Regions from separate parts of the Lysinibacillus sp. FSL H8-0500 genome, predicted to be linked through region 4. Evidence: riboswitches for the same ligand, from Rfam matches in the RefSeq annotation. Region 4 holds a riboswitch; each other region holds the start of a gene.
The links. A riboswitch is a leader RNA that binds a small molecule or an ion and turns the genes downstream of it on or off. The one in region 4 is predicted to bind thiamine pyrophosphate.
Positions count from the first base shown of each region.

Region 1: it holds a riboswitch for thiamine pyrophosphate, as region 4 does, so the genes downstream of both, MHB44_RS11015 (ABC transporter substrate-binding protein) here and thiT (energy-coupled thiamine transporter ThiT) in region 4, are expected to answer to the same signal.
Region 2: it holds a riboswitch for thiamine pyrophosphate, as region 4 does, so the genes downstream of both, thiM (hydroxyethylthiazole kinase) here and thiT (energy-coupled thiamine transporter ThiT) in region 4, are expected to answer to the same signal.
Region 3: it holds a riboswitch for thiamine pyrophosphate, as region 4 does, so the genes downstream of both, thiC (phosphomethylpyrimidine synthase ThiC) here and thiT (energy-coupled thiamine transporter ThiT) in region 4, are expected to answer to the same signal.

Region 1 covers NZ_CP150292.1:2,313,665-2,316,856, reverse strand. The annotation lists gene MHB44_RS11025 (ABC transporter permease) at 1-307, opposite strand, end outside; gene MHB44_RS11020 (thiamine-binding protein) at 307-597, opposite strand; gene MHB44_RS11015 (ABC transporter substrate-binding protein) at 599-1,600, opposite strand; TPP riboswitch at 1,782-1,892, opposite strand; gene parC (DNA topoisomerase IV subunit A) at 2,022-3,192, opposite strand, start outside.
Region 2 covers NZ_CP150292.1:3,477,348-3,480,539, forward strand. The annotation lists gene MHB44_RS16500 (acyl--CoA ligase) at 96-1,697, opposite strand; TPP riboswitch at 1,881-1,979, shown strand; gene thiM (hydroxyethylthiazole kinase) at 2,067-2,822, shown strand; gene thiD (bifunctional hydroxymethylpyrimidine kinase/phosphomethylpyrimidine kinase) at 2,822-3,192, shown strand, end outside.
Region 3 covers NZ_CP150292.1:322,319-325,510, reverse strand. The annotation lists gene thiC (phosphomethylpyrimidine synthase ThiC) at 118-1,896, opposite strand; TPP riboswitch at 2,041-2,155, opposite strand; gene MHB44_RS01440 (AEC family transporter) at 2,218-3,147, opposite strand.
Region 4 covers NZ_CP150292.1:4,013,480-4,016,671, forward strand. The annotation lists gene map (type I methionyl aminopeptidase) at 1-747, opposite strand, end outside; gene thiT (energy-coupled thiamine transporter ThiT) at 1,147-1,701, opposite strand; TPP riboswitch at 1,826-1,933, opposite strand; gene MHB44_RS19245 (DUF4870 domain-containing protein) at 2,061-2,381, shown strand; gene MHB44_RS19250 (hypothetical protein) at 2,437-2,559, shown strand; gene MHB44_RS19255 (SMC family ATPase) at 2,598-3,192, opposite strand, start outside.

The sequences.
Region 1 (3,192 bases), 1.7 Mb from region 4:
TCGGAATATTTTGCGACATAATCAGAATCGGATAAAATAGCTCACGAATAAATGTAAAACGATGCAAGACAATGGCAACCGTCAAACCACAGCAAATCCCAAGGGCAAGCCCTAATAACGCTAATTGTACCGTTGCAAAAGTATGTGGTAGAAAGGCTTGATACGACTGAAAGCCTTCCCTCACAATACTACTCGGTGCAGGTAGTAGCCAATGAGGAATTTCAGCCACAAGCACAATTAGCTCCCAGACGAATAAGAGGAAGGCGATAAAAAATATCGTCCTTCCCTTGTGCAATGCTTGTTTCATTACTGATATTTCTCCGTTAATGTACTCATCGTAATACCAGATGGCTGATATAAAATTTTCACCTGTGTAATCACATTGATGGCACCAAGTTCAATCATTTTGTCATTCATTTTCTCAATAATTTGCAGCAAGGCTGACAGCTCACCCTCCATTGTTGTTTCCAGTGGATGCACCTCATACTTCACACCAGAAGCATCAATAACAGCAATAGCCGCATCAACATAAGGTATAATATCCTCATATCTTTCTGTTTTTGGGATAATTTGAACACTAATTAATGAATTTGCCATATTAGTTTTTCTCCTTTTTTGGTAAAAAGTCATTGGTAAAGGCTTGCTCAGCATTAAATTCGCCCTCCAACACCTGATTGCTGGACATCCAGTTAGCATAGTTTTCCCAAACGGACAGCTTTTGCTCTCCCCATTGTGCCGCATCATCCTGATACTTATCTGCTAACCATTCTTGACTTTTATGTACCAGTTCTTTATCTAAGTCAGGAGCTGCTTCTAGTAAAATATCAGCTGCCTCACTAGGATGCTCAATTGCATATTCATAGCCTTTTGCTGCAGCAGCAACAAATGCCTTCACCGTGTCAGGATTGTTTTCAATCATCTTTTCATTTGTTGCCAAGACAGGTGTATAATAATCAAGCTGCTCACTATAATCCGTTAGATACAGCATATTAATCTGTTCACCACGAAGCTCTGCCTCAATACCTGTCCATGCATAATAAATCCACGCAAAATCAATATCCTTCTGCATCATGGTAAAGAAATCTAAATCGCCTGCATTTACAATATCAAGCTTATTGATATCGGCGTCCTCTGTTTGCATTAAGGATTGCAATACTGCTTGCTCAAGTGGTGCACCCCAGCCACCATATGTTTTTCCTTCAAAATCCTTTGGCGACGTAATACCCTTTGAGGCAATAGAAGCAAAGCCAGAGGTATTATGCTGAATAATGGCAGCAATGGAGACAAGTGGCACATCCTGTACACGCGCCTGTGTAATGCCTTCCTGATAGCTTACCCCGAACTCCGCTTTCCCAGATGCGACAAGCTGATCAGCTCCCGCCTCACCAGGCATAATAATTTCCACATCTAAGCCCTGTTCCTCAAAATAGCCAAGCTCTTTTGCTACATAAAGCCCTGTATGGTTGGTATTCGGTGTCCAATCCAGGACAACAGAAACCTTTTGGAGTGCATCATCAGCTAGCTTGTCCTCCTTCTCACTACAGCCAATAAGTGCAAGCAGTGCTGTGACTGTCAATACAATAAATGCCCATTTTTTCATGCGTAATCCCCCTAGTTTAAAATATGAAAGCGTTCATACAATGAATGTTAGCACCAGAAGAACATTGGCAAAATGTACGTAAAGCATATTTATGACGCCATCTGTGACATCTCCGCTGAACTAAAATAAAAAACGCCTAGGATTTCTCCCAGACGTCTCACAATCAATCTCCAAAATAATGCTTTTTTGAATAGATGTTCCCTACGCTGGTACGAGCCAAATCAGGTTCAAAGGGTCAGTGCCTATCGGACACAATCTCAGCTAGCCGCTACTAGCCCCCCTACATTCTTTCGCTATGAACTTTTCGATGATTATTATACCCATAGTTGATTGGAAATGACAAGGGCTCGTCTACATTTTTAGATGTATGACTAAAAAAGCACCGACCTGTAACTGGTACAGGTCGATGCGTTCATTTCTACTAACTCTCTTTTACGTCAGCTGGCTCTTTTTTGGCGATTTGCACATGTGAAATCGGCCCATCTGCTACAACATCCACCTTAAAGGAACCATTAGAATGACGATCTGCACGTGTTAAAGCTTGTACATCTAACACCTCCTGCACCCCTTTTTCGGTTTCAATCACAACCTGCTCCTTATCCGTTGCTTGGACAATCGCCACAATACGGTGTGGATTTGCCTTTAATTCTGTTAATACCTTGAGCCCACGTTTTGCTCGATTGGCCATCTCTACTTCAGCAACATTCATTTTCTTCACTGCTCCACGCTGTGTCACAATGACCACATACTGCGTTTCATGAGGCTGTAACACATTCACCCCAACTAAGGCTTCTTCCTCTTTTAGCGTAATGCCTTTCACTCCGCCTGTTTTTACACCTGTTACAGGCAATTCCTCAATTGGAAAACGAATGGCATACGCAGTATCTGTTGTCAGCATAAGCTCTACATCATCTGTCACAAGGGCGGCATAGATCATTGTATCGCCAGCCTTCACATTCATCGTTTTAATTGGCTTCGAATAACGTGTGACAACATAATCTGCTAATGGGGAGCGCTTAATTTGACCATCTTTTGTGGCTGTCAGGATATAGGTATTTGGCTGCTCAAATGTAGCAAAGCCATATACTGCAATAATAGCTTCATCCTCACCTGTCGGTACAATACTGGAAATATGCTGACCAAGCTCCTTCCAGCGAATATCAGGAAGCTCATGAACAGGCTGATAAATATAATTACCTCGATTTGTAAATAGTAACAAATGATGCTGTGTGTTTAAGGTTGCTTCATACAATAAGTAATCCGAGTCCTTCATCGCGCAATCTTGTCCATTGGAAGCGGCATGTGAACGTGTAGATGTACGTTTAATATAGCCATCCTTTGTGACAGTGACCACTACTTCCTCGCTTGGCACAAGCACATCTAAGGTAATTTTAATTTCTTCGATTTCCTGCTCAATTTTGGAGCGACGTGGCTCTGTAAAGCGCTTTTTAATATCCTGTAATTCCTGCTTGATCACACGTATAAGCTTTGTCTCACTTTGCAAAATGCCTTCTAGCTTGGCAATTATTTTATTCAGCTCATCCTGCTCTTTACGAAGCTCTGTAATATCAGTATTGGTTAAACGATATAAT
Region 2 (3,192 bases), 540 kb from region 4:
AAAAAGCTTGATACTATTTATTTCCTTATAATACCTTACCAAAATCATAAAAAAAATCAAAGTCCATGCGCTTACATAAACTTTGATTTTCGATATTATTTCCTAGGAAATGATGTATATTCAAGTTGTTTCGCTTCTTGTTGTCGTAATTCGACACGGCGAATTTTCCCTGAAGAGGTTTTTGGTAGCTCTTCTACAAACTCAATGGCACGAGGATATTTATAGGGTGCTGTTAATGTTTTTACATGCTGCTGAAGTGTTTGCATAAGCTGCTGATCACCGATTTCACCCTGATGAAGAACAATAAATGCCTTGACAATATTTCCTCGAACCTTGTCAGGGCTTGCTATAACAGCCGCTTCTTTGACAGTTGGATGCTTCATTAAGGCATCCTCCACTTCAAATGGGCCAATTGTATAGCCTGAAGAAATAATGACATCATCACCTCGCCCCTCAAACCAAAAGTAGCCATCCTTATCTTTATAGGCACGATCTCCTGTAATATACCAATCACCACGGAATTGTAAATGTGTACGTTCAGGGTCTTTTAAATATTTTTTAAAGAGTGCAGGTGTTGCTCGGTGGACGGCTATATCTCCCACTTCTCCGACAGCAACTGGCTGACCTTCGTCATTAATAATGTCTACTGTATTGCCAGGTGTTGGTTTTCCCATCGAACCAGCTCTTGTTTCCATTCCCACCATTGTACCAACAAGTAATGTATTTTCAGTTTGACCATAGCCATCTCGTATTTGTACATGACAAACATCTGAAAATACTTTAATCACCTCACTATTTAAAGGCTCACCTGCTGACACAGCCTGACGAACGGCACTTAAATTATATCGCTGTAAATGATCAAGTGCTGCCATAAAACGATATTCCGTTGGTGTGCAACATAGAACATTAATATTGAACTTTTCAAGCAATGTTAGGTAAGTAGCTGCATCAAATTTCCCCTTATAGACAAATGCTGTTGCACCACTTCCTAATGTAGCAAGGAACGGACTCCATATCCATTTTTGCCAGCCAGGTGCTGCTGTAGCCCAAACAATATCATTCTCTTGGACACCTAACCAATAGGGAGCTGATGTACGTAAATGTGCATAGCCCCAGCTATGACTATGGACTGCGGCTTTAGGATTACCTGTTGTACCACTTGTATAGGCTAAAAAAGCAATATCTGTGCTTTTGGTTGGAGTAGGATTTATGTAAGTTGTTGATTGATATTGCATATTTTCTAGTAATGGTTGCCATGGTTCATGTGCATTACCAATTACAAATTGCTGTATACCCTGTAAATTTTCCACCTTATCAAATTGTTCAATATAAGGCTCATAGGCAATAATAGCTTGTACATTTGCATGTTGAATGCGATAGTCAATATCTTTGGTTCTTAACATTTCTGAGCTTGGAATAATCGTTAAACCCGCTTTTAAAGCAGCAATATAAACAATATAGGCTTCGACAGAGCGTGGTACCATCACTAGTATCACATCACCTTTTGTTAAGCCTTGTTTTGTAAAAACATGTGCTGCCTGATTGGCCCTTTCAAGTAAATGCGTGTATGTAATCCATTGAACCTCTTGATGTTCATCACAAATAATTAATGCATTTTTAGTTGTATCCTGTGCATATTTTTCAATTTCCTCTGTAATATTATACCATTCTGGTGCAATCAAATCTTGTCTTTTCACGGCAAATGCCCCCTTTTGTTATGACACATTATAAATCTCCTATTTTGTGTTTTTCAATGCTTTGCGTTCAATTTACCAAAAGTCATGACAACTATCATATTTAGTTATATGGTATCGGTCATATTCATATGAATTCTCTCTTGAACAAGCTAAAAAAGTATGGTACATTTTGGTCAACTGAAAACAAGATTGCAGGGGGACTCATTATGAGTTGAGAAGGTAAAACCTGACCCTTTGAACCTGTTAGTTAATACTGGCGTAGGGAGCAATATCCATCTATTTTTATTGATGAAGGGCTCTTTTGCGTGTATTTTTACACAAAAAGGGCCTTTTTGCATGCTTACGTTCGTCCAATAAGGAGGACCTATAATGATTATTCAAAAAATTCGGCAAAAAAATCCATTAATTCATTGCATTACAAATTATGTCGTCGCAAACTTCCAAGCAAATGGACTATTAGCAATTGGTGCTTCACCTGTTATGGCTGATGGCAACGATGAGGTGGAGGAAATGGTAAAAATTTCCTCAAGCTTATTAATTAATATCGGCACACTGAATGATACCATGAAAAAATCTATGTTACTGGCTGGAAAAAGGGCAAATGCGCTTGGTATCCCTGTTATGTTAGATCCAGTAGGCGCTGGTGCAACAAACTACCGTAAACAAGCTGTACAATACCTACTCGAAGAAATTCAATTTGCAGCTATTCGTTGCAATATTGGAGAACTTGCGGCAATTGCTCATGTAGAATGGCAGCAAAAGGGTGTAGATAGTGGAACAGGCTCTATTTCTGTAGAGGATGAAGCAAAAAAAGTGGCCAAGCTGTATCAATGTATCGTCATTGTTACAGGTGAAAAGGACTTTATCACAGATGGCAATCAGCAGCAATGGATTGCAGGTGGAAATGCCCAAATGACAGAGGTCACTGGAACAGGCTGCCTTTTAAGTGCTATTTGTTGTGCTGCTTATGTAGCTGATCAGCAGCCCTATCATCAGTTAGCTGAGATACTAAAGCTTTATAAACAAATTGCCGAGCAAGCTGCTGCTTCTACACAATATATAGGTGATTTTCAAATTGCTGTGTTAAATGAACTAGGTCGTCTATCCAAGGGCGGTGAGCAATAATGCACATTGTGACAACAATCGCTGGTTCTGATAGTGGTGGCGGTGCTGGCATACAGGCTGATTTAAAAACCTTTCAGGAATTAAAAGTGTTTGGAACAACCGTTATTACAGCTTTAACTGCTCAAAATACACGAGGTGTTTCAGGTGTTCTGCCAATTGAGGCAGCTTTTGTAAAACAACAACTACAGGCATTGCTTGATGATTTTTCAATAAGTGCTGTCAAAACAGGCATGTTATTTTCCTCAGCTATTATTCATACAATTGCGCAAGTAATAGCTGATACAAACATACCACTTATTGTTGATCCTGTGATGATTGCCAAAGGTGGCGAAAGTTTATTACAGCAAGAAGCCATTGATGCTATTATCCA
Region 3 (3,192 bases), 1.1 Mb from region 4:
CCACTTATTATTGATATCCAAATCCAACTTTTACTCCATGTGAATACTATATTCACATGGAGCTTTTTTGTATGAAAAGGACTTGTGTCAAACGAAATCAACACAAGTACTCTTCCCTTATTGATAAATCTGACTACCTGCTTTTTTAAATTCCTCGGCCTTTTCCTTCATACCTTGATGGATCGCCTCAGTAGTATTCAAATCCTTATCCTTAGCATAATTACGAATATCCTGCGAAATTCGCATACTACAGAATTTAGGGCCACACATCGAACAAAAATGTGCTGTCTTTGCCCCCTCTGCTGGCAAGGTTTCATCGTGATATTCCACTGCACGCTCAGGGTCTAATGATAGATTAAATTGATCGCGCCAACGGAATTCAAAACGTGCTTTAGACAGTGCATCGTCTCGTTGTTGCGCACCAGGATGTCCTTTTGCTAAATCAGCCGCATGTGCAGCAATTTTATAAGTGATAACGCCCACGCGAACATCCTCTCGATTCGGTAAGCCAAGATGCTCTTTCGGTGTCACATAACAAAGCATCGCTGTACCAAACCACCCAATCATCGCTGCGCCAATGGCTGAGGTAATATGGTCATAACCCGGAGCTATATCTGTTGTTAGGGGGCCTAATGTATAGAAGGGCGCTTCCTTGCAGACCTCTAATTGCTTGTCCATATTTTCTTTAATCAGATGCATCGGTACATGACCCGGCCCTTCAACCATCACCTGAACATCATGTTTCCAAGCAATTTTTGTTAGTTCGCCTAGCGTTTCAAGCTCTGCAAATTGTGCCTCATCATTGGCATCTGCAATTGAGCCTGGGCGTAAACCATCACCTAAGGAAAAAGCAACATCATAAGCTTTCATAATTTCACAGATTTCCTCAAAGTGCGTATAAAGGAAATTCTCTTGATGATGATATAAACACCACTGAGCCATTATAGAGCCTCCACGAGATACAATGCCCGTTACACGATTTGCTGTAAGCGGTACATAGCGTAAAAGAACACCTGCATGAATGGTGAAATAATCCACACCCTGCTCGGCTTGTTCAATGAGAGTATCACGATAAACCTCCCACGTTAAATCCTCAGCTACGCCATTTACTTTTTCTAAAGCCTGATAAATTGGCACTGTTCCCACCGGCACCGCAGCATTTCGAATAATCCATTCTCTTGTTGTATGAATATGTTTACCAGTCGATAGATCCATAATGTTATCTGCACCCCAGCGCGTTGCCCAAGTCATTTTCTCCACTTCTTCTGCAATGGACGAAGATACCGCAGAATTCCCAATGTTTGCATTGATTTTTACATGGAAATTACGACCGATAATCATTGGCTCCGCCTCAGGATGATTAATATTAGAAGGCATTATAGCTCGCCCTGCTGCAATTTCAGACCGAACAAATTCAGGTTCCATATTTTCTCGGATAGCTACAAACTCCATTTCAGGTGTAATAATGCCATTTTTTGCATAATGAAGCTGTGTTACATTTTTACCTTTTTTAGCACGTAAAGGCTTTCTCGCCAATTCGGGAAAAACATTTTCTTGAATACGCGGGTCATCAGCACGACGAAAGCCATTATCCTCCGGTTTAATCGTACGTCCCTCATATTCTTCAACATCCTCCCGTTCTTCTATCCATGTACGTCGTAAGGCAGGCAACCCTTTTGTAATATCTACCTGATAAGCTGGGTCTGTATAGGGCCCACTTGTATCATATACTCGCACAGGAGCATTTTCCTCATCCCCAAAGCTACCAGTTGTTGGGCTTAATGCAATTTCACGCATAGGTACTAAAATATCTGGACGTGATCCTTCCACATATACCTTTTTGCTCCCTTCAAAGCTGGACATAATCATCATGTTCTTTTCACTAATTGCTGACATAAGCTACTTCTCTCCCTCAAATATATTTGGATACAAGGACCGAATCTAGCTCACCCCAACAAAATAAATAAAAGCCGAATCCAAAATAATCATTTGGATCCGGCCGTCAATGTAAAGGTCTATTGATTGCATACATTATACGATGCAATAGCTTCTTAACTTTCCCACGCTGGTATGAGCCAGATCAGGTCCAAAGGGTCAAGAAACTTCGTAGTGTTTCCCTCTCAGCCTGACTCATCAGACTCCCCTAGTTAATACTATTTAGTTTGATGCTAGTGTAGCAGATATTACTAAGAGATGGAAGCTTATTTTTTCCTTCTACTACGCAAATAATATTTCTGCTAGATAAATAATAACTGTTACCGTTATACAACTAACAATCGTTGAAAATAATACAGTTTGTGCAGCGATTGCTGATTCCACATCGTATTCTAATGCTAGACTAGAGCTATTGCGGGATGTTGGAAAAGCACTGGCGATCAGCAATGATTGTGCAACAACTCCGTCCAAGCCCAATAGAAAAATAACCGCCAATGCTATAGTCGGCCCAATAATTAAACGCGTAAAACAACTAATAAAAACCGTTTTATTAAACATTGATTTTATTTCAAGCTGTGATAGCTGTGCACCCAAAGTAATTAATGCCACCGCAATAAAACCATCTGCTACATGGTCTATCGGAATTCTAATAAACTGTGGAATACCAATATTCCAATAGTTCATAGCGACTCCAATAATAAGTGCGTGAATAATCGGCATTTTAAAAAAGTCTTTGATAATTGAGAGACCTGATTTTGTAGAGGAAATTAAATTATATAAACCATATGTATAAGTTGTCATATTTTGAAATATAACAAGAATGACTTGAATGGCTACACCAATGGGCTGCATGGCAAAAATCATCTGAGCAACAGGAATACCATAATTCCCTGAATTAATGAGTACAACGCTATTTTTAAAGACAGCTGCCTCCGTTTTAGCTAATCCAAGCCCTTTCGCTAAAAGGTGACTAAGCAGCATTTGACTCCCCATGAACAGCACAATAAATAGCGCAACCTCTCCAAGCACAGATAATTCTACACTTGTTTCATATAAATTAATAAAAACAGCTGCTGGCATAAAACAATAGGTAATAAGCTGCGATAATGCTTTTAAGTTAAAACGAAATTTCTTTTGCAAGATCGCCCCTAGTACAAGTAACACTAAGATAGGCGCTACAATTTGAAAGAAAATCATGCCGAGATAAGCCACATAAATGCCCTCCTTTCCATCCCTAATAGTAGTGCTGATTATTCA
Region 4 (3,192 bases):
ATCTAATGATGTTAAAATAATTGGTTTATCTTTTGTTACAATGATGGAATGTTCAATTTGAGCAACAAGTGATTTATCAGGCGTCACAAATGTCCAGCCATCGCCAGCTTCTACAATATGCTCTGCTTTTGCGGAAATAAACGGCTCCACCGCAAGCACCATACCTTCCTTCATAATTGTAGAATCCCACGCATCATAATAGTTTAAAATATGATTTGGCTCATCATGTAAAGACTGCCCTAAGCCATGTCCTGTTAAATTCATAATAACAGTTAGACCGTTAGCATTCGCCTCACGCTCAACTGCTTTCCCAATTTGATTTAGTTTAGAGCCAGCTTTTACCTTTGTCATTGCTCGATCAAAAGCACTTTTGGCAACACGGCATAGTTTGTCTTTGTCCTCATAGCCATCACCTACTACAAATGAAATACCTGTATCCGCAAAGTAGCCATTTAAAGAGCCAGATACATCAATATTCACAATATCTCCTTCTTTGATGACACGTTTTCCTGGAATACCATGCGCCACTTCCTCATTGATGCTTATACAAGTATAGCCCGGGAAATCATACTCTCCCTTCGGCCCAGAAATAGCACCTGCCTCTGCAAACATGCGGCCTGCCATTTCATCTAGCTCAAGCGTTGTCACACCTGGTTTTGTAGCCGCCTTCATCACTTCACGAATTTCAGCACAAATGCGTCCAATTTTTTTAAAAGCTTCAAGCTCCTCTTGCGTTTTTACAATCATCTTTAACGACCCTTTCCTGTTAAATGTCTACCCTTAACTATAACATAACTTGCCAAGCATAGAACTCAAAACGCTTGAAATATTATATGCTGGATTGAATGATACAGGAGGGACATTTGGCTTTTAGTCATAGTCATTACATTTAACTTTGGTTGCCGTTAATTTTCCCGGCAATACAAGGTTTTCTTATTATCAAACAATCTATAGCCTTATTATTTTCACGATTATAGTCTATTGTTTTATTAGATAATGTGATCGTAGTATTGTAAAGGCTAGCTGCTCCTCTTATGTGCTACATGTGAAGGAAAAATATTTTTGCATACAATTATCTAGTAAAAATCCCACAAAAAGTACTACATCAACTTTTTTGTGGGATTTTATATTGATAAATAAAATTAATTAACGGCGTAATAATTGTGGTGCGGCTGTAAAGACTAATACACTAATAATTACCGTTAAAATTGTGGCAGGCAGCATGTATGTACCATTATAGATAATGGAATAGAGCCATGCATTTTGATCACCTGCATATTCTGCAAAAAACACTGCGCCTGCACAAGTATGCGCTGCATAACGTAAAAAGCCCGCCAGCACAGTGCCTATTATAATATAACGTGCCATTTTTACTTTATTACTATTTTTAGCAGCCTCGAGTAATGGTCGCCGTACGAATGCCGCTAGCCCTACAACGGTAAAAGCAACACCATAATCTAATAGCCCCTGAAGCCAGTGTACAATAAAAGCGCCAAACATTGTCTGCATTACACCTACGAGTAACCCTGTTGTAAGTCCAGCTACTATGCCCCAGCGAAATGCGATGAGGACAATAGGCACCATAACAAGACTAACAGAGCCACCTTGTGCCCATACTTTAAAGGAGATTTGATCCAGCACAAGGCCAATCGCAGCAAATATTGCAATCTCCACAAGCATCATTAATCTTTCTTTGTTCATAAATATTCTCTCCTTTGTTCCGATGTAGGATACAAGAGCAGGAATAGAAATACATACATGTGCCTCTTACTGACATCTTAGAATAAAAAAATGATGTCAGGACAGAGCCTCACATCATATAAGTGTCGGTTTCTATCCACATCCCTACGCAAGTTTTAACTTACAGGTTCAAAGAGTCAAGGCATTACGTGCCCAGTCTCAGCTGACATCATCAGCCCCCCTTGTGGTCATTACATCTGAAATTTTTTTAAACATCTTTATTGTACGCAAACGCTGTGAGAATGACAACCTCTTCCACACATGATTTTTTGAAACTTTACTATTTTTCATGCGTAAATATTAAAAAAGGAGGAACAACTATGGAGAACCCTAAAATTTTATCCGCCTTTAGCTATCTCAGTATTTTCTTTGCCCCTTTTATCGTGCCATTAATTGTTTACCTTGTTGCTAAAGATCATGATGTAAAAAGCCATGCTATTCGCGCACTGATTTCGCATTTAATTCCTGTTCTTTTTGGAATACTGTTCTTTATTGTCTTTATTTTTTCTACATTTAGTTTGGATCCAGCCTCAGGAAATACCTTTCTTATTATTTGGCTTGTATCGTTTGCTATTTATACCATCGTATCAATTGGCATTGTGATCTGGAATATTGTGCAGGCAGTTCGTGTGATTCGCTAATGTTTTAATCGAAGAATAAACAGGTAGTAATAAAAATAAAAGGAGCTGTTTTTAAATGAAAGTATCAAACGTTGTGAAAACCGCTGTAAAATTAGCACCTATTGTGATACCTATTGTAAAAAAGGTTATGGACTCAAAGAAAGGAACAACGCCTAAAACAACGCCTCGTATAAAGTAAATGGTTGGCTCAGGAATTTTGAGCCACTCCTTTTTTCATTACTTTACTTCAAAATATGTTTGGCTATGTCCATTTAATGTTTTCTCTACATGTAAGACTGCTGGCATAGCAGATTTTAATTCAGGAACGTGCGAAATAACGCCAATCATACGACCTGAATCTTGTAAATCAATCAATGTATCAATCGCTTTATTTAATGACTCCTCATCAAGTGAGCCAAAGCCCTCATCAATAAACATTGTTTCAATATGAACATTGCCTTGGAAGCTTTGAATCACGTCAGCCATCCCTAAAGCAAGGCTTAAGGAAGCATTAAACTTCTCTCCGCCTGATAATGTTTTAACATCTCGTAACTGATCTGTAAAAGCATCATAGACATCTAAGCCAAGCCCGCTTTGCTTGGCATGTTTCTCAAGTCTATCCGAGCGTCTTAGCTCAAATTGACCATTCGATAAATGAGAAAGACGCATATTTGCTGCTTCTGTAATTTTATCTAAATAATTAACTTGAATATAACGTTCAAAGGATAACTTTTTCGAATTTTGTCCATTTAACAGTCCATAAAGCTCCTTTACTCGTCCTGCCTCTTGCTCAAGTGAACGAAGCTCTTTTGTTGCCTCCTCTACCTTTTCC